2 linked regions of the Arachidicoccus terrestris genome follow. The main gene of each other region encodes a partner of the protein of the gene in region 2 in a complex. Links are inferred from orthologs where the notes say so. Each region holds a gene or a part of one and is shown on either strand. Other genes may lie near its edges.

Region 1 (7,806 bases), 180 kb from region 2 along the record:
TAAGTATTATATCGCTCATGTACCTTAATTATTTTCTACTGTTTTTAATCAAGCTCTATTGAAAGAGTGCGCAATTTCAAAGGTATCGAATGTTGAAAGCCTTGCCAAATGTTATTTAATGTTGTCTTGTCAAAAGGACTGCTTTGTCAGCCTTTGTTTAGGCCCGATTGCAGCCATTCTTTCTTTAGCATGGCAAAATGGCGTTCGCTTCCCCATTTACCTTTGAAAAAGATATTTTCTATAAAGTGCCCCTCTTCTCTAAACCCCAGGCTTCTCAATAACTGAATGGAGGCCGTGTTTTCCGCATCCACAATTTCTCTCACTCTGTGAAAACCTGCAATATTGAACAAGTAATGCAAAATGGCTCGTAACGTTTCTTTTGCATAGCCTTTTCTCTGCTCTGTATGTGCAATGGTGATACCTGTCTCGGCTATTCTGATGTCATATTGATCAAGGCGAATTGCGCAATCTCCGATTATTGTTCCGGTGCTTTTGTTTTCGATGCCATATTGCACCCACTGACCAGGTTGCCCAAACTCTTTATCCAGGTGTTCCTGAATAAACGCCTGAGCTTCCTCAAGGGTGTATACATCAAACCCCTGATATCGGGTGACTTCTGGATTTGAACGGTAAAAGTAAAAGTCAGCCAGATCTGTCGTTTTTAAATTTCTGATACGAAGGCGTTGGGTATCTATGATCAACTTGTTCATTCTCGAAAAGAAGTATTGAGTTCAAACAGCATTAAAAAATTATACAAATACCTCACTTGTCATCGTTATGGCCTTTTGGAAGGCCGCTTCATTTAGGGGAATATTATACTGTTGCGTCTTAAAATAACGAATCATCAGCTCAGTATCCATATTGCCTACGAGATCATCCTGAGCCATCGGACAGCCTCCTATGCCTTTTAAGGCGCCATCGAACCTCAGGCAGCCGCCCTCGAGTGCCGCCTGTATCTTTTCATGGCTGTTCTCCCGGGTAGAATGCAGGTGAACGCCGAAGGTGATGGCTGGATAATGGGGGATCAATTCCTGCAGCGCTTCTTTGATTTGTACAGGTGTTGCCAGCCCAACTGTGTCTGCCAGAGATATGATTTTGATACCGAGTTCAGCCATTTTCTCAGCCCAGTCCTGCAAAATGACGGCATTATACGGATCTCCATAAGGATTGCCAAAACCCATGCTTAAATAAATAACAAGTTCTTTATCGTGGGCTAAACAAAGTTTCTGAATTTGACTGACCCGCTCGAAGCTTTCAGCTCTGGTACTATTCGTGTTCCGTAACTGGAAGGTCTCAGAAATGGAAAATGGAAAACCAAGATAATGGATCTCTTTATATTTACAGGCATCTTCTGCACCACGTACATTTGCGATGATCGCCAATAACTTTGTAGGTGTTTTAATACCGGAAAAATTTAGCCGGGCCAGGACCTCAGCGGTATCCGCCATCTGCGGGATGGCTTTAGGAGAAACAAAGCTCCCGAAATCCAGCACCGGAAAACCTGCCTCCAGTAGCGCTTTCAGGTAAGCCACCTTCGTATCGGTCGTAATAGGGTGTGGCCAACCCTGCATAGCATCCCTGGGGCATTCCACCAGTTCAATGACTTTATTTTGGGTTACCGTTTGCATGGCGGTCGTTTTAAGTTGTATCCGCAGTATAGCTACTAGCGCTGCTGCATGCGCTGCTTCATCGCCTCATATAATGTGATACCGGCAGCAACAGATACGTTTAAGGAATCAAAATTACCGGTCATAGGAATAGCATATTTCTCGTTGGCCGCTTTAGAAATATAAGGCTGCACTCCGTTATCTTCGCTACCCATGACAAAACAACAAGGAAGGGTCAGATCCAGTTCAAATAGTTTTTTGGGCGCATCCATTTCAGAAGTGAAAATACCGATGCCATTCAATTGTAATTCTTCCACTGCTTTAAGCAGACTGCTGACTCTGCAGATGTTGATTTTTTCCAGGGCACCGGCACTGCTTTTGACGGCGTCCTCGCCCAATGCTCCCACTCCTTTATCGGGAATAATGATCGCATGGGTGCCGGTACAAAGGGCGCTACGGGCAATAGCACCTATATTACGGACGTCGGTGATACCATCCAGCATTAAAAACTGTGGTACGTCACCATTACCTACAATATGATCAATGACCTGTTGAAGGTTTTGATAAGTGACAGCGGATTTAAAGGCGATAACACCTTGATGGTTCGTATTGGTCAGGCTATAGAGTTTTTCCTGGGGAACTGGTTGTACGGGGATATTCAGCTTTTTGGCCTGGCTTCTTATACCCTGTATCACATCACCGGAAGCGTTTTTGAAAATAAGTATTTTATCGATATTAATACCACTTTTAAGCGCTTCCATAACGGGGTTACGTCCAACAATAATGTTCTTCTTAGACTGGTAGTTATTTGTACTTTTTTTCTGAAAAGCCATACATTATTTTTTAGTGCAGCCTTGGATGAATGTGAAGATTCGTGTTCTTCTGCCTGAAAGACATCCTGTACGGCTTTTACACAAAGGTAGTAAATTACCTTCGATAAGCATTATTATTTGCCTGTTGCAGATTACGACGCCTTACTTTAATAAGCCGGTATAAGGGCTATTTATAGAATATGCTCAGACGTACACGTGGAGCAGAAGGTGGGCTTGCTAAACTTTTTATATCTGACCAGTATCTTTATTATAGGCCTCCATGGCAGCAGCTACGCTCCCGTATTGAAGCAGTAAATGCTTGGCTTTTTCTGTTTCAAGGCCCGTTTTTTCAATGAGCATTCTGGTGCCCCGCTCGATAAGTTTTTGATTGGTGAGCTGCATATTGACCATTTTATTATCCAGAACCCTGCCCATCCGGATCATGGCAATCGTAGAGATCATGTTCAGTACCATTTTCTGCGCAGTGCCGCTTTTAAGCCGGGTGCTGCCGGTCAAAAATTCCGGTCCTACTATCACTTCTACCGGGAAGTCGGCTACCTGGCTGATCGGTGCATGTTTATTGCAGGTGATGCAACCTGTAACAATGCCGAGCGCTCTGCATTTTTCCATAGCGCCTATTACATAAGGCGTCGTGCCGCTAGTGGCAAGTCCGATCAGTATATCATTTTTACTGACCTTATGTGATTCCAGGTCTTTCCAACCCTGCTCTTCATCGTCTTCGGCATTCTCCACGGCGTCTGTCAGGGCAATATTGCCACCGGCAATAATACCTATTACATAGTTCTTGGATACACCAAAGGTTGGTGGGATTTCACTGGCATCCAGTACACCCAGCCGGCCACTGGTACCGGCACCAATATAAAACAGTCTGCCCCCTCTTGCCATGGCTTCGACAACGGCCAGGGCCAGTTTTTCAATTTGCGGCAGTGCTGCCTGAACAGCCAATGGAACTTGCTGGTCTTCCTGATTCATGCCTGCAAGCAAATCATGCAATGGCATTGTCTCCAGATGGCGATAACTGGAAGGCTGTTCTGTTGTTTTAATAAATGGTTCCATAGATCAATGATTAGACTATTTTCGACATAAAGTTATAAAGAATCTGTTCACCAACAGCCGCGCTTTTTTCCGGATGGAACTGTACACCGTAGAAGTTATTTTTGTGCAGGGCGGTGCTATAAGGGTGAATATAGTCTGTTTCGGCGATGGTATGATCTCCAACGGCTGCATAATAACTGTGTACCAGATAGGTAAAGCTGTTTTCTGCTACTTTATCGAACAGCGGGGTTTTCAGACTACTGATCTGATTCCAGCCAATCTGGGGAATTTTAAATTCTTTGGACTTAAAAGCCAATACCTGCTCGTCAAAAATACCCAGACAATCTGTATCTCCCTCATCGCTATGGCTACACATGAGCTGCATCCCAAGACATATGCCCAGAAAAGGTTGCTTAAGTGAGGGTAATAGCTTATCCAGTCTTTTCTCTTTCAGGTATGTCATGGCAGATCCTGCATGGCCTACGCCGGGAAAAATAACTTTGTCTGCGCCTTCGATCTTTTCCGCATTATCTGTCACTTCAGCGGTAAACCCAATTCTTTCCAGAGCATATAGGACCGACTGAACATTCCCCGCATTATATTTTATAATTACTGTTTGCATTTATTACAATTATTAAATACTATTTATCCACTTTTAGATTTGGCATCTGAAAGAAAGTTATTGGCGAATGGTCTGCAAAAATGACTTTGTTGCCTTTTCAATGGATAAAGCGTCCTTAGTTCCGGCTAGCGCCTTGATATACGCACTTCCTATAATGGCTCCATCCGTGTACTTCGCCGCTGCATCAAAAGATGTTTTGTCCCTGATCCCAAACCCGGCCAAAACTGGATTTTTGAGCCCATAGCCACTTAACCCGGAAAGATATTTCTCTACCAGGGAAAAATCTTTTTCATGCCCTGTAGTAGAACTGGACGAAACGGCATATAGAAAACCACTGCTCAAGCTATCTAATAGCTTAATTCTTTCTTCTGACGTTTCTGGTGTGATTAAGAAGATGAAGTCCAAACCATATTCTTTCACGATGGCTCCGTACTCCTGTTGATACTCCAGTGGAGGCAGATCGGGAAGGATCAGCCCATCAATGCCAACCTCTGCAGCGCTTTTACAGAAGCGCTCAAATCCATATTGCAGGACGGGGTTCATATAGCCCATCAACACAACCGGCACCTGGATGTCTTTTCTAAAGCCCTTTAGTTGATTGAAGAGTATCGAAATGGTCATTCCGTTTTTCAGGGCGACTCCCCCGCTCTGCTGAATGATTTCTCCATCAGCGAGCGGATCGCTATATGGCATACCCAATTCAATCAGGTCAGCTCCATTTTGCTGGAGCGATCTCATCACATCTATTGTACTGTTCAATTCCGGATAGCCCGCTGTACAATATACGTTGAGGACCTTGTAATTATCACTTTTGTTAAATGTCTGTGCTATGCGACTCATTTGTTCAAAATATTATTGATTGACAGAAGTCTTATTCAAAGTCTGCCATGTGTTTCATATAGGTGTCCATATCCTTGTCTCCCCTGCCGCTCAGGCAAACGACTACCCTGCTGCCTGCAGGAAATTCTACTTGTTCGAGACCGCTGAGCGCGTGCGAACTTTCCAGCGCCGGGATAATTCCTTCCAACCGTGTGAGGTTGAAGGCGGCTTTTAAGGACTGATCATCTGTGGCACTCAGGAACCGGCCTCTTCCGCTGGCAAACAGATGCGCATGTAAGGGGCCGATACCCGGATAATCCAGTCCTGCAGAGATACTATGTGGTTCTACGACCTGCCCATCAGCTGTTTGCATTACAATGCTTTTGCTGCCGTGTAAAACGCCCGGTGTGCCTAATGTTGTGGTTGCAGCCGAGTGGCCGGAATGGATACCTAACCCCGCCGCTTCTACCGCGATAAGCTCAACTGAAGGCTCGTTTAAAAAGTAGTAGAATGCCCCTGCGGCGTTAGAGCCGCCGCCTACACAGGCGATAACGTGCGTAGGCAACTCGCTGCCGGTTTTTTCCTTTAGTTGCCAGCGGATCTCTTCACTGATGATGCTCTGAAAGCGGGCGACCATATCCGGATAAGGGTGTGGACCAACAACACTGCCAATCACATAATGGGTATCAGTGGGGTTATTGATCCAGTCTCTGATTGCTTCATTAGTCGCGTCTTTTAACGTTTTGCTACCACTTTTAGCCGGGATCACTTTAGCACCCAGCATTTTCATGCGGGCTACGTTTGGAGCCTGTCTTTTTATATCGATCTCGCCCATGTATACGATGCATTCCAGCCCTTTCAGGGCACAGACCGTGGCCGTTGCGACGCCATGCTGTCCGGCGCCAGTTTCAGCGATAATGCGTTTTTTACCCAGTCGCTGCGCGAGTAATACCTGACCGATCGCGTTATTGATCTTATGCGCACCGGTATGGTTCAAATCCTCTCTTTTCAGGTAAATCTCGGTACCTATCTGGGCACTTAGCCTTTGAGCCAAATATAAGGGCGATGGTCTGCCGACATAGTCTTTCAGCAGATATTTATATTCTTTCTGGAAGTCGGCATCCTCCATGATAGAGATGTATTCCTTCTGTAATTGTGCTACATTCGGGTAAAGCATTTCAGGGATATAGGCGCCGCCGAACTGCCCGTAATATCCATTTTCATCAACTTGAATCTGCTGTTTCATTCGGATCTATACTAAATTTAAATATTCGTGTTTTTTGTTTTTAATACCCAAAACTACCGACACCATCTAACATGCCATTAATCAATTCCTGTCTTCTTTGTAATTGATCAAACACATTTTGAATAATGTTTTCCATGCAGGCGTATATCGTGATGACAGAATAATTAGCACCGTTGCCATAATCCTGAATGGTTTCTTTATGGCCGTCTTTATAGATGACTGTCAGATAGATGGGTAATTGTTCGCTATTAATATCATGATGAACGATTGTCGTGTCACCTTTGACACGGCCCATAGCGTAACTGCTGCGTATGAGGGTATCCATATGGACCCACAAGTCCTTGGCCAGCCTGGCCCTATTGATATCTGGCTCTTTCTCAGTGGACCTCTTCACAACGATTTCCATATTGGTCTTCTTGGTTGTCTCCAGGTCTATATTCAAGGCGTGATAGCTACCATCGAAATCTTCCAGCACCTTATAGCTGATAGAGGAAATTTCTGAATGGCGTATGCCTTTTTGAAAGAAGTTTAAGAAACTTCCCCAATAAGAGGAATAACGGATTGTATCACTCTGATAAGGCTGATGGTTCAGCTCATCCTGGCTTTGCCACCTGTGGAGCTGGAGGTAATGTTTACCTGCTACCTGAATCTCATTAAAATATGCAGGAGCATGATCGCTGCCTGATGCCAAGAGGTTAAAGGCTGTATAGCTTTTCCCGGATTGCGAAAGGTATACCAGTATTTTAAAAGTGGCTGTAGCCCAGTCTCCTGGTCTTTTGGCAATATAGCCACTCACAACCAGATCGGTTTTGCCGTCGCTGTTGAGATCTGTTTTCAACCATCTTTTGGATTGTGTTTGCTGGCTGTATTTATCTATCTCGCTATTGCTAAAATTATAATATGACTGCCACTCGTCACCACTTGTCAGGTAGAAAAACTTCCATTGGGGTGCACTCTTGACGTCATAATTCATTTCCTTGACATAGCGCAGTGCTGCGCTATCACTATTGATCTGATCAATGGTCAGCTTTTGGCCATAACTGCCAGCCGCACCAAAAAGCGCCATTAATAAAATGCCTGTTTTATATAGGTATCTTTTCATTGCAAATTTACTTTTAGTTGCCGTATGAATGCCTGGATCCTATCTAAATCCTTGACGCCGGGCTCCGTCTCAAAACGGCTGTTTATATCCAACGAAATTAAACTTTTTGCCACACTTAGCTCCTGAAATAACTTAAGATCTGGCAAATGTTCCTCGCTGATGCCTCCGCTGAGGAAAAAAGGCTTCTCCAGGGACAGGTTCTCCAGTATACTCCAGTCAAAACGTTTGCCGGAGCCGCCAAAGCTCTTAGTATTTGTGTCAAAAAGAAAGTAATCCACAATTTCCCGGTAAGGGAGGATCTTATAGAGAACGTCGTCGTTGTTAAGTAGCCTAAAAGCCTTGATTACCGGAATATTCTCTGCAATCTTTTCACATAGTAAAGGGGCTTCATCTCCATGAAGCTGTACCATGTCCAGACCACAGGCCTCTACAGTATTCAATATTTCGTCTTTGTCTGCGTTAACAAAGACGCCCACTTTTTTAAAAGATCCGTTAATTGCCTTGATCTCTTCCGGCCGCATCTTATTGCCTACATATCTGGG
Region 2 (7,915 bases):
TTTATCCGTATCTACACTAACAGCGATGACTGTTAAAAGAGTATCCTTAAACCGATGATAGACAGCTAAAAAAGAAGGCATTTCTGCACGGCAGGGGCCGCACCAACTTGCCCAGAAGTTAACCAAAAGGTAGTGACCACGATACTGCTGTGTGGAGATCATTCTGCCATGGTCATCCGGCATTGAAAAATCAATAAAAATCTTCCCGACTTCACCGTTAGCCCTCCCCTGCAGCTCCTGCTCCAAATACCGTGCATAGGTATTATCAGCCCCTGCACCGGTCAACAGGGAAGCCATCGATCTTAAGGTATCCTGGTTGACCTCAATTTCTCTGAAACAACTGATCAGGAGCGCTTTTGCAGCCGTATCTTCTGCACGATGCAGGGCCACAAACTGTCGCATGGTTGTCCTATATCTGCCTAACTCCTTCTCATACGCCTCCAGATTACGTTTACGTTCGGCCGGTACCTGAGGTTGCTTAATGGCTTCCTGATAATGCGTTACACTGTCTTCCAGAAGGGCAAAATGCTGATTATACCAGGCGAGTTCAGCAGGTTGATCAAGCTCCGTCATCATATTCATATTCTGCGCCTGGGATCTACTTATAACAGTCGACAGTATTACTACTACTACTATAAAATAGAGATATCTTCGTATGAACGGCTGCTGGAACTGCTTACTTTGATACTTCATGAAAATTAAAAATAATAACCAATAAGATCATTGCCTTCAGGCATAAATCATGCCTGTTACACAATAATGGATATATGACAGCTAAATGCCTATTTCTGATCAGCCTTTTTTGTCTCATGGCGGCTGCGCAGCACTTTCATGACATCCTCCAGTCTGTACCCTTTCGCATTGAGTAGGATCAGGTAGTGAAAAAGGAGATCTGCACTTTCGTTTAAAAAAAGATACTCATCACTATCCTTAGCTTCGATCACCACTTCTACCGCTTCCTCGCCGACTTTCTGAGCAATTTTATTGATACCTTTTTTAAATAAACTGGCAACATAGGATCTTTCGTCACCTGAGTTTTTGCGTTGCTGAATTATATTTTCCAACTGAACCAAAAAACTACCACATTCATTTTTTTCGCCCCAACAGGTATCTGTACCTGTATGACATACTGGGCCTAACGGCTCCGCTTTAACCAATAAAGTGTCCTGGTCGCAGTCTACTTTTATATCTTTTAGGATCAGAAAATTTTCGCTCTCTTCTCCTTTTGTCCACAGCCGGTTCTTTGACCTGCTGAAAAAGGTCACTTTGCCCAGTGCTTTGGTCTGGGCGACCGCCTCTTCATTCATAAAGCCCAACATCAATACCTTTCCAGTCTTGCTATCCTGTACAATAGCCGGTACCAGGCCGTCCGGATATTTAGCATAATTGATTTCCATTATTCTTATCTTTTCACTTGATTATTTATTTTCTTATTGCCTGACAGGGATTCCTGCTTCCGCCAGCTTCCGTTTTAAAACACCGATTTCTACTTCTCTAAAATGAAAAATGCTGGCAGCCAGCGCCGCATCCGCATGCGCCGACTCAAAGACATCTATAAAGTGCTCTACAGTCCCGCCACCACCGCTGGCGATAACCGGAACCGGTAATGTCGTTGCCAGCGTCTCTGTAATATCCAGTGCAAACCCCTGTTTCGTTCCATCATTATTCATAGATGTCAGCAATATCTCCCCTGCACCTAATTCCACTCCCTTTCTGGCCCAGTCCTCACAACGGATATCTGTTTTAAGCCTGCCTCCATTCAAATAAACATACCAATGACCATCAGCCTCTTTTTTGGTATCAATGGCCAAGACGACACACTGGCTCCCAAATGCGCCTGCCAGTTCTTGGATCAGTTCCGGCCGTTTAAACGCCGCCGAATTGACCGAAGTTTTGTCAGCTCCGTTGTCCAGGAGGATCTTGCCATCCTCAACAGAACTGATCCCCCCCCCAACCGTGAAAGGAATATTGATATGGCGGGCTATCTTACTGACTAACTCCCTCAGCGTCTTTCTTTTTTCTACCGTTGCAGTGATGTCCAAAAAGACCAGTTCATCTGCACCCTGATCGGCATAGAACTTTCCGAGTTCCACCGGGTCTCCGGCGTCACGAAGGCTTTCAAAATTAATACCTTTCACCGTTCTGCCATCTTTGATATCCAGGCAGGGAATGATTCTTTTCGTTAACATAAATAATAGAAGTGATCAAAATTACTCGCAATCTGCGGGAAAGACAAATAAAGACGGCTAACAAGCAAAAAAACATTCAAAATATGCCTGCGGCAAACAGACATTCGTTATTAAAATAAACTTGGCTCTTCCAATGGATCAGGTAACTTTGGTCAGATTTCATGACTAATTTAAACCTTTATCTATGCCAATCATTTACGCAATTAATAAGATAATTCCGATAGACACAATCATCGAAGTATTTGATAGTTCTGGCATCAACCGCCCCACCGGTGATATGAAGCGGATTGAAAGCATGTTTAAGGCAGCGGATCTGACAGTAAGTGCTTGGGATGGAGACCAATTGGTCGGTATCGCCCGCAGTCTGACAGACTTTTGTTACTGCTGTTACCTGTCCGACCTGGCGGTCCGTAAAGAATACCAACATGAGGGAATCGGCAAAGAACTTGTGCGCCGTACCCGCCTCGAAATCGGCCCTCAAAGTATGCTCTTGCTACTGGCAGCTCCCAGCGCAGTAGCGTACTATCCCAAATTGGGTATGGAAAAGATGGATCGCGCCTTTATCTTCAACAGGGAAACAGACTGATCCTGAATGCATATCAAGCCTGCTTTTTAAATCTGAAAATAGCTGCGTACCTGCAAAATGAATTGTGCCAATACATTAAAATGAGAGAATAGCTGACAGGCCAGGATCAGAAAAGCAATACCGTACAGTCCGCCATACAAGTGGGCAGAATGATTAATTCTTGAGCTGCCTCTTTTATCCAACCAGGCAGTGATAATCAGGTAGATCACTCCGAAAATAAAAGAAGGCAGGCTAAAAAACGGAATAAAAATCAATCCTATCTCGGCGGTCGGCATAAGTAGAATACTGACAAATACAATCGCCGACACAGCCCCGGAAGCGCCCAGACTCTGATAGGCATAGTTATCCTTATTCTTTACATAGGTGGGCAACAAACAAACCAATAAAGCTGTTATGTACAGTATCAGATATAGTAGTTTGCCAAATCCATTTCCAAATATATAAGCAAAATTTCCTTCTACGACGACACCGAAGGTGTAAAAGGCATACATGTTAAAGGCCAGATGACCAAAATCTCCATGGATCAGTCCACAGCTGAAAAACCGGTACCATTGACCTTGCTCACTGATGGCAGGCGGATAGAAAATCAGCTTTCCCATCAGTGCTTCATTAGAAAAAGCCATAAAGGATACAATACAAGTAATAATTATGATAACAAGGGTAACACTTAAATGCTCCATAAATTCATTTTTTCAGGTGCGCGCGGCCAGAACTAGTTAAATTAGATGTGATGATATTTTTCTCCCCGAATAATACTGCAGGCTCTATAGAGCTGCTCCGCCAAAATCAGCCGGACGAGCATATGCGGAAAAACCAGTTTGGAGAGGCTCCAGACCATCTGGGCTCTTTTTCTGACCGGCTCATCTACGCCAAAGGCACCGCCGATCAAAAATACAATCCTTTTGGTACTTTCCGTGGCTCTTTGTTCAATAAACGCAGCCAGATCAATAGAACTGAGCATTTTCCCTTTTTCGTCCAATAATACCAGAAAGTCTGTTGCTTGCAACTGATTTAAAACGAGCTCTCCTTCCTGTTTTTTCAGATCGGCTATCTGTAAGGATGCCGCATGCTTCGGCGGGGCAATAATAAACCATTCGGCCGGATAATATTTTCGGAGCCGGACCGTAAATTCTTCAATACTGGCAGATAGCTGGCGGTCATGCGGTTTCCCAACAGACCATAATTGAATTTTCATAATCTGGATACTTGTTTGCTGAGTGTTCTTTCATGTCCAGGCGGATCAGGCATTTTAAAAAAACGGGTAAATAATCCATACATACCGAGCCCCACCAAAGAGCCGATAATGGCGCCGGCAATAACATCTGTCGGATAATGTACCCCTACATAGATCTGCCCATAACAGATTGTCGCTGCCCAAAAAATAAACAGCCAGGCCCATTTACCAAAATACCTTTTGAGTGTCAACAGAAAAAACAAGCCCAGCGCAAAATGATTGCAGGCATGAGAGGAAGGGAAGCTACCACTCTGCGGACGATGCCTTACCAGAAATCTTTCTTTAAGCCGCATCACCACATCATTACAGGGTCGCACCCGATCAAAATACTCTTTTAGAAAATGGCTGCTGATCTGATCCATGAGTGCCGCTGTAGCCAGTACAAACAGAAACCAGGGTAGCGCTTTTTTGCCGAAATTAATAAAGATAAACAGCCCCAGGAAGATATATAGGGGAATCCAGGTATTTTTATCCCGCCACCAGGGAAGGATACTATCCAGAACAGGGCTGGTCCAGACCGTATTTATTTTTAAAAAAAGATATTTATCAAAATTTTCGAAATAGGAAAATATCATTTATAAGCCAAGGTTTAAAATTTTATTACTTTTGGAGCCAAAAATCAGCTCATGAAGCGCATAAAAATACCAAGTTCTATCCAATGGTTATTGATAATTAGCATATTTTTTATAGTTCTAATGTCCCTTTTGCGTATCATTGAAATGAACATTTTCCCAAAACCGGCTCTGGATATCGACCACCCCATGGGCAAGGCATTCTGGCTTGGTCTTCGATATGATTTGCGTATCGTCAGCGTAGCCGCATTGGTAGGCTTTCTTTTATCGCTGCTACCGGCCTTACATCCGTTTAAAAAAGCAAAGGGCAAGAAAACGGCCTTTATTTATTGGGGCATTTTCACATTTCTTTTTGTTTTTATGTACATTGCAGGATTCGCCTATTTCGCATATTTAGGCGCCAGTCTCAACGCCAGTGTGCTCGAGTACCTGCAGGAAGACGCTTCTTTCGGGATGGTTATGGAAACATATCCTGTCTTCTGGATCTTATTTACACTAATCATCGGAACCTTTTTACTGCATTGGTTTATCCGTCTGACTTACCGTTGGGTTAACAAAAGAGCGGGTGACCAGGTGACTAAGTCCAGGCGTATCACTGTCGGTATCGTTTATTTTCTGCTGCTTGCCTTTTTTATTTTTGGCCGCCTGGGGCAATACCCTTTGCGTTGGAGCGATGCATTTACCTTGGGTAGTGATTACGCCTCGAATATGGCGCTGAATCCCTTTCAGTCTTTTTTTAGCACCTTGCAACATGCCAGCATCACCTATAACAAGGAGGCGGTAAAAAAAAGTTATCCCTTAATGGTGGATTTCCTGGATATCAAACAGCCGGATCAAAATAAGCTGAACTTTGAAAGAATTATTACGCCGGATACCCCGGCTGTTAACCCTCCCAACGTCGTGCTAGTCATCTGCGAATCCTTTAGCTATGTAAAGAGCTCCATGTCAGGCAATACGCTTAATCCCACGCCTTATTTTGACTCACTGTCTAAACAGGGTCTATTCTTTACCAGATGTTTTTCACCATCCGTTGGTACGGCCAGAGGTGTATGGGCAATCATCACAGGTATTCCCGACGTTGAAAGAAATTCTACTTCCAGCCGAAATCCGGGAGCCGTTAATCAGCATACCATTATCAATGCTTTTAAAAACTATGATAAAAGTTATTATATCGGCGGTAGCTTAAGCTGGGCAAATATCCGGGGCGTGCTTGAAAATAATATTCCTGGTCTGGAAACCATCGAACAGCCCGATTATGACGCCCCTAAAATAAACGTCTGGGGCGTCAGTGACAGACACATTTTTGAAAGGGCAAACCAGGACTTCTCAAAAGCCACCAAGCCTTTTTTTGCGATCATTCAGACCGCTGATAATCATCGTCCTTATACCATTCCTGAAGATGATAAAGACAACTTTAAGCTGGTTCACTACTCACAAAAGGAGATCCTGGAGAATGGCTTTACCAGTCTGGCAGAACTGAACGCCTTTCGTTATACTGATTATTGTTACCGCCATTTTATTGAGGCAGCTAAAAAGCAACCCTACTTCAAGAACACGATCTTTGTCTTTGTCGGAGATCATGGTACAAAAGGAGACGCTTCCAAATACTATCCGGATGCCTGGACCAATGGCTCACTGGTAAATATGCATGTTCCTTTGTTATTTTATGCGCCCGGACTTATCCGTCCGGAGCAGATCAATAGTTATGCCTCTCAGGCAGATGTGTTGCCTACTATCGCGGGATTGGCCAGGCTACCTTACAAAAACACCACTATGGGCCGTGATCTGATGAGCCCGCATATGAGGGCTCATCCGGACCATAATGGCGTCTTTATATATGATCCCAGCAATATCACTATCGGGCTGATGCAGGATTCGCTGTATTATTTTTATGACGTAGACCGTCAGCAAAAACCAAAGGCGTTTAATATGTTCAATAATCAGCCCGTAAAACTGGCCGATTCTGTAAAAAAGCATTACGAGCTACTGATCAATGCTATTTATCAGACGGATAAGTACATGATTCTCAATAATAAACTTCACTAATATTGAACTTTTTGTTCAAACAATAACCCCTGCTTATCTGGTAAAGGATAAAGCAGGGTGCTTACTTATTTATCTTGCAGCACTCGTACGATAGGCTTATTTTTTACGGAAGAAAATTCGGACGGGTACGCCCTTAAAGTTAAAATGGCTCCTTAACTGGTTTTCTAAGTAATTTTTATAGGGCGTCTTAATATCGTCCGGATAATTGGCAAAAAAGGCAAAAGAGGGGACATGAGTGGGCAATTGCATCACATATTTGATCTTAATAGAATTACCCCTTACGACCGGTGCATGATAGGCCTCAATCGCCTTTAACATCACGTCGTTGAGTTTACTGGTTGCAATACGCTGCTTTTTATTCTCACAGACTTCCAAGGCTATTTCAATTGCCTTAAAGATCCTTGTTTTTTCCTTTGCGGAGATAAACACGATAGGAATATCATTAAACGGTGCAATACGTTTTTTCAACTCCTTTTCATAGTCTCTGGCTGTATTAGTAGCTTTGTCTTCGATCAGGTCCCATTTATTAACTAGCAAGGTGATACCCTTTCCCTTTCTGGCGGCCAGTGAAAATATATTGATATCTTGCGCGGTGATGCCTTTTTCCGCATCCAATAAGAGCAGACAGGTATCAGCCTCATCCATTGCTTTGATCGCCCGGATGACTGAATAAAATTCCAGATCATCCTTTTCCTTGTTTTTTTTACGAATACCTGCGGTATCGATCAAAATAAACTCTTTCTGAAAGAGATTATAATGGGTATGGATCGTATCCCTGGTCGTACCTGCAATATCACTGACAATGGTTCTTTCCTGACCGGTCAGCGCATTTAACAGAGACGATTTCCCGACATTGGGTTGTCCTATAATGGCAATTTTAGGCAGATCTGTATTTTCTACGGAGCTTTCTGTTTCTTCCGGCATTAGTTCAGTTACAGCATCCAGTAACTCACCAGTACCACTACCGCTTATTGAACTGATAAAAAATACCTTTTCAAAACCCAGTATATAAAACTCAGTTGCTTCTAAATACCGGTTATTATTATCTACCTTATTCACCGCTACTAATACGGGCTTAGTTGTTCTTCGCAACATATTAGCCATTGCGTCATCCAGATCAGTGATCCCCGTTGCTGCATCTGTCATAAAAATGATTACATCAGCCTCATCGATCGCTGTTTTGACTTGCTTGCAAATCTCGATTTCAAATACATCTTCTGAGCCATGGACAAAGCCACCGGTGTCAATAACGTTAAAAGAACGGCCATTCCATTCCGTCACACCATAC

The links.
Region 1: the proteins of hisF (region 2) and hisH are in contact, whole or in part, in a crystal structure (PDB 6RU0), measured with the Thermotoga maritima proteins. The link is inferred for Arachidicoccus terrestris from one-to-one orthologs. Residues at the interface, in WP_004080486.1 of Thermotoga maritima: Met1, Leu2, Ala3, Arg5, Ser40, Glu41, Asp45, Glu46, Ala70, Glu71, Ile73, Asp74, Ile75, Pro76, Phe77, Asp98, Lys99, Ser122, Gln123, Glu161, Thr195, Leu196, Asn247, Arg249, Glu251; in WP_004080484.1 of Thermotoga maritima: Asn15, Arg18, Arg22, Arg117, Leu118, Pro119, His120, Met121, Gly122, Trp123, Asn124, Asn134, Gly135, Tyr136, Tyr138, Val140, Tyr158, Glu180, Lys181, Ser182, Ser183, Lys184, Ile185.

What each region holds. Positions count from the first base shown.
Region 1 is NZ_CP083387.1:3,952,611-3,960,416, forward strand. Bases 2,303-5,113 are described here. They hold hisH (imidazole glycerol phosphate synthase subunit HisH), read right to left. Parts: upstream 4,098-5,113; coding sequence 3,507-4,097; downstream 2,303-3,506. Other genes in these bases: rlmB (23S rRNA (guanosine(2251)-2'-O)-methyltransferase RlmB), read right to left, coding at 2,303-2,440; murQ (N-acetylmuramic acid 6-phosphate etherase), read right to left, coding at 2,666-3,496; trpA (tryptophan synthase subunit alpha), read right to left, coding at 4,155-4,937; trpB (tryptophan synthase subunit beta), read right to left, coding at 4,969-5,113. Outside these bases: bcp (thioredoxin-dependent thiol peroxidase), read right to left, coding at 1-19; K9M52_RS15465 (GNAT family N-acetyltransferase), read right to left, coding at 147-710; K9M52_RS15470 (hydroxymethylglutaryl-CoA lyase), read right to left, coding at 750-1,628; more of rlmB, read right to left, coding at 1,664-2,302; more of trpB, read right to left, coding at 5,114-6,162; K9M52_RS15500 (hypothetical protein), read right to left, coding at 6,203-7,264; K9M52_RS15505 (phosphoribosylanthranilate isomerase), read right to left, coding at 7,261-7,806. UniProt on the Escherichia coli protein: IGPS catalyzes the conversion of PRFAR and glutamine to IGP, AICAR and glutamate. The HisH subunit catalyzes the hydrolysis of glutamine to glutamate and ammonia as part of the synthesis of IGP and AICAR.
Region 2 is NZ_CP083387.1:3,767,594-3,775,508, reverse strand. What follows is about bases 311-3,230. They hold hisF (imidazole glycerol phosphate synthase subunit HisF), read right to left. Parts: upstream 2,190-3,230; coding sequence 1,431-2,189; downstream 311-1,430. Other genes in these bases: K9M52_RS14695 (rhomboid family intramembrane serine protease), read right to left, coding at 2,802-3,230; K9M52_RS14700 (GNAT family N-acetyltransferase), read left to right, coding at 2,374-2,775; hisIE (bifunctional phosphoribosyl-AMP cyclohydrolase/phosphoribosyl-ATP diphosphatase HisIE), read right to left, coding at 783-1,397; K9M52_RS14715 (TlpA family protein disulfide reductase), read right to left, coding at 311-693. Also shown: more of K9M52_RS14715, read right to left, coding at 1-310; more of K9M52_RS14695, read right to left, coding at 3,231-3,455; K9M52_RS14690 (23S rRNA (pseudouridine(1915)-N(3))-methyltransferase RlmH), read right to left, coding at 3,497-3,970; K9M52_RS14685 (phosphatase PAP2 family protein), read right to left, coding at 3,967-4,584; K9M52_RS14680 (LTA synthase family protein), read left to right, coding at 4,705-6,627; ribosome biogenesis GTPase Der, read right to left, coding at 6,724-7,915.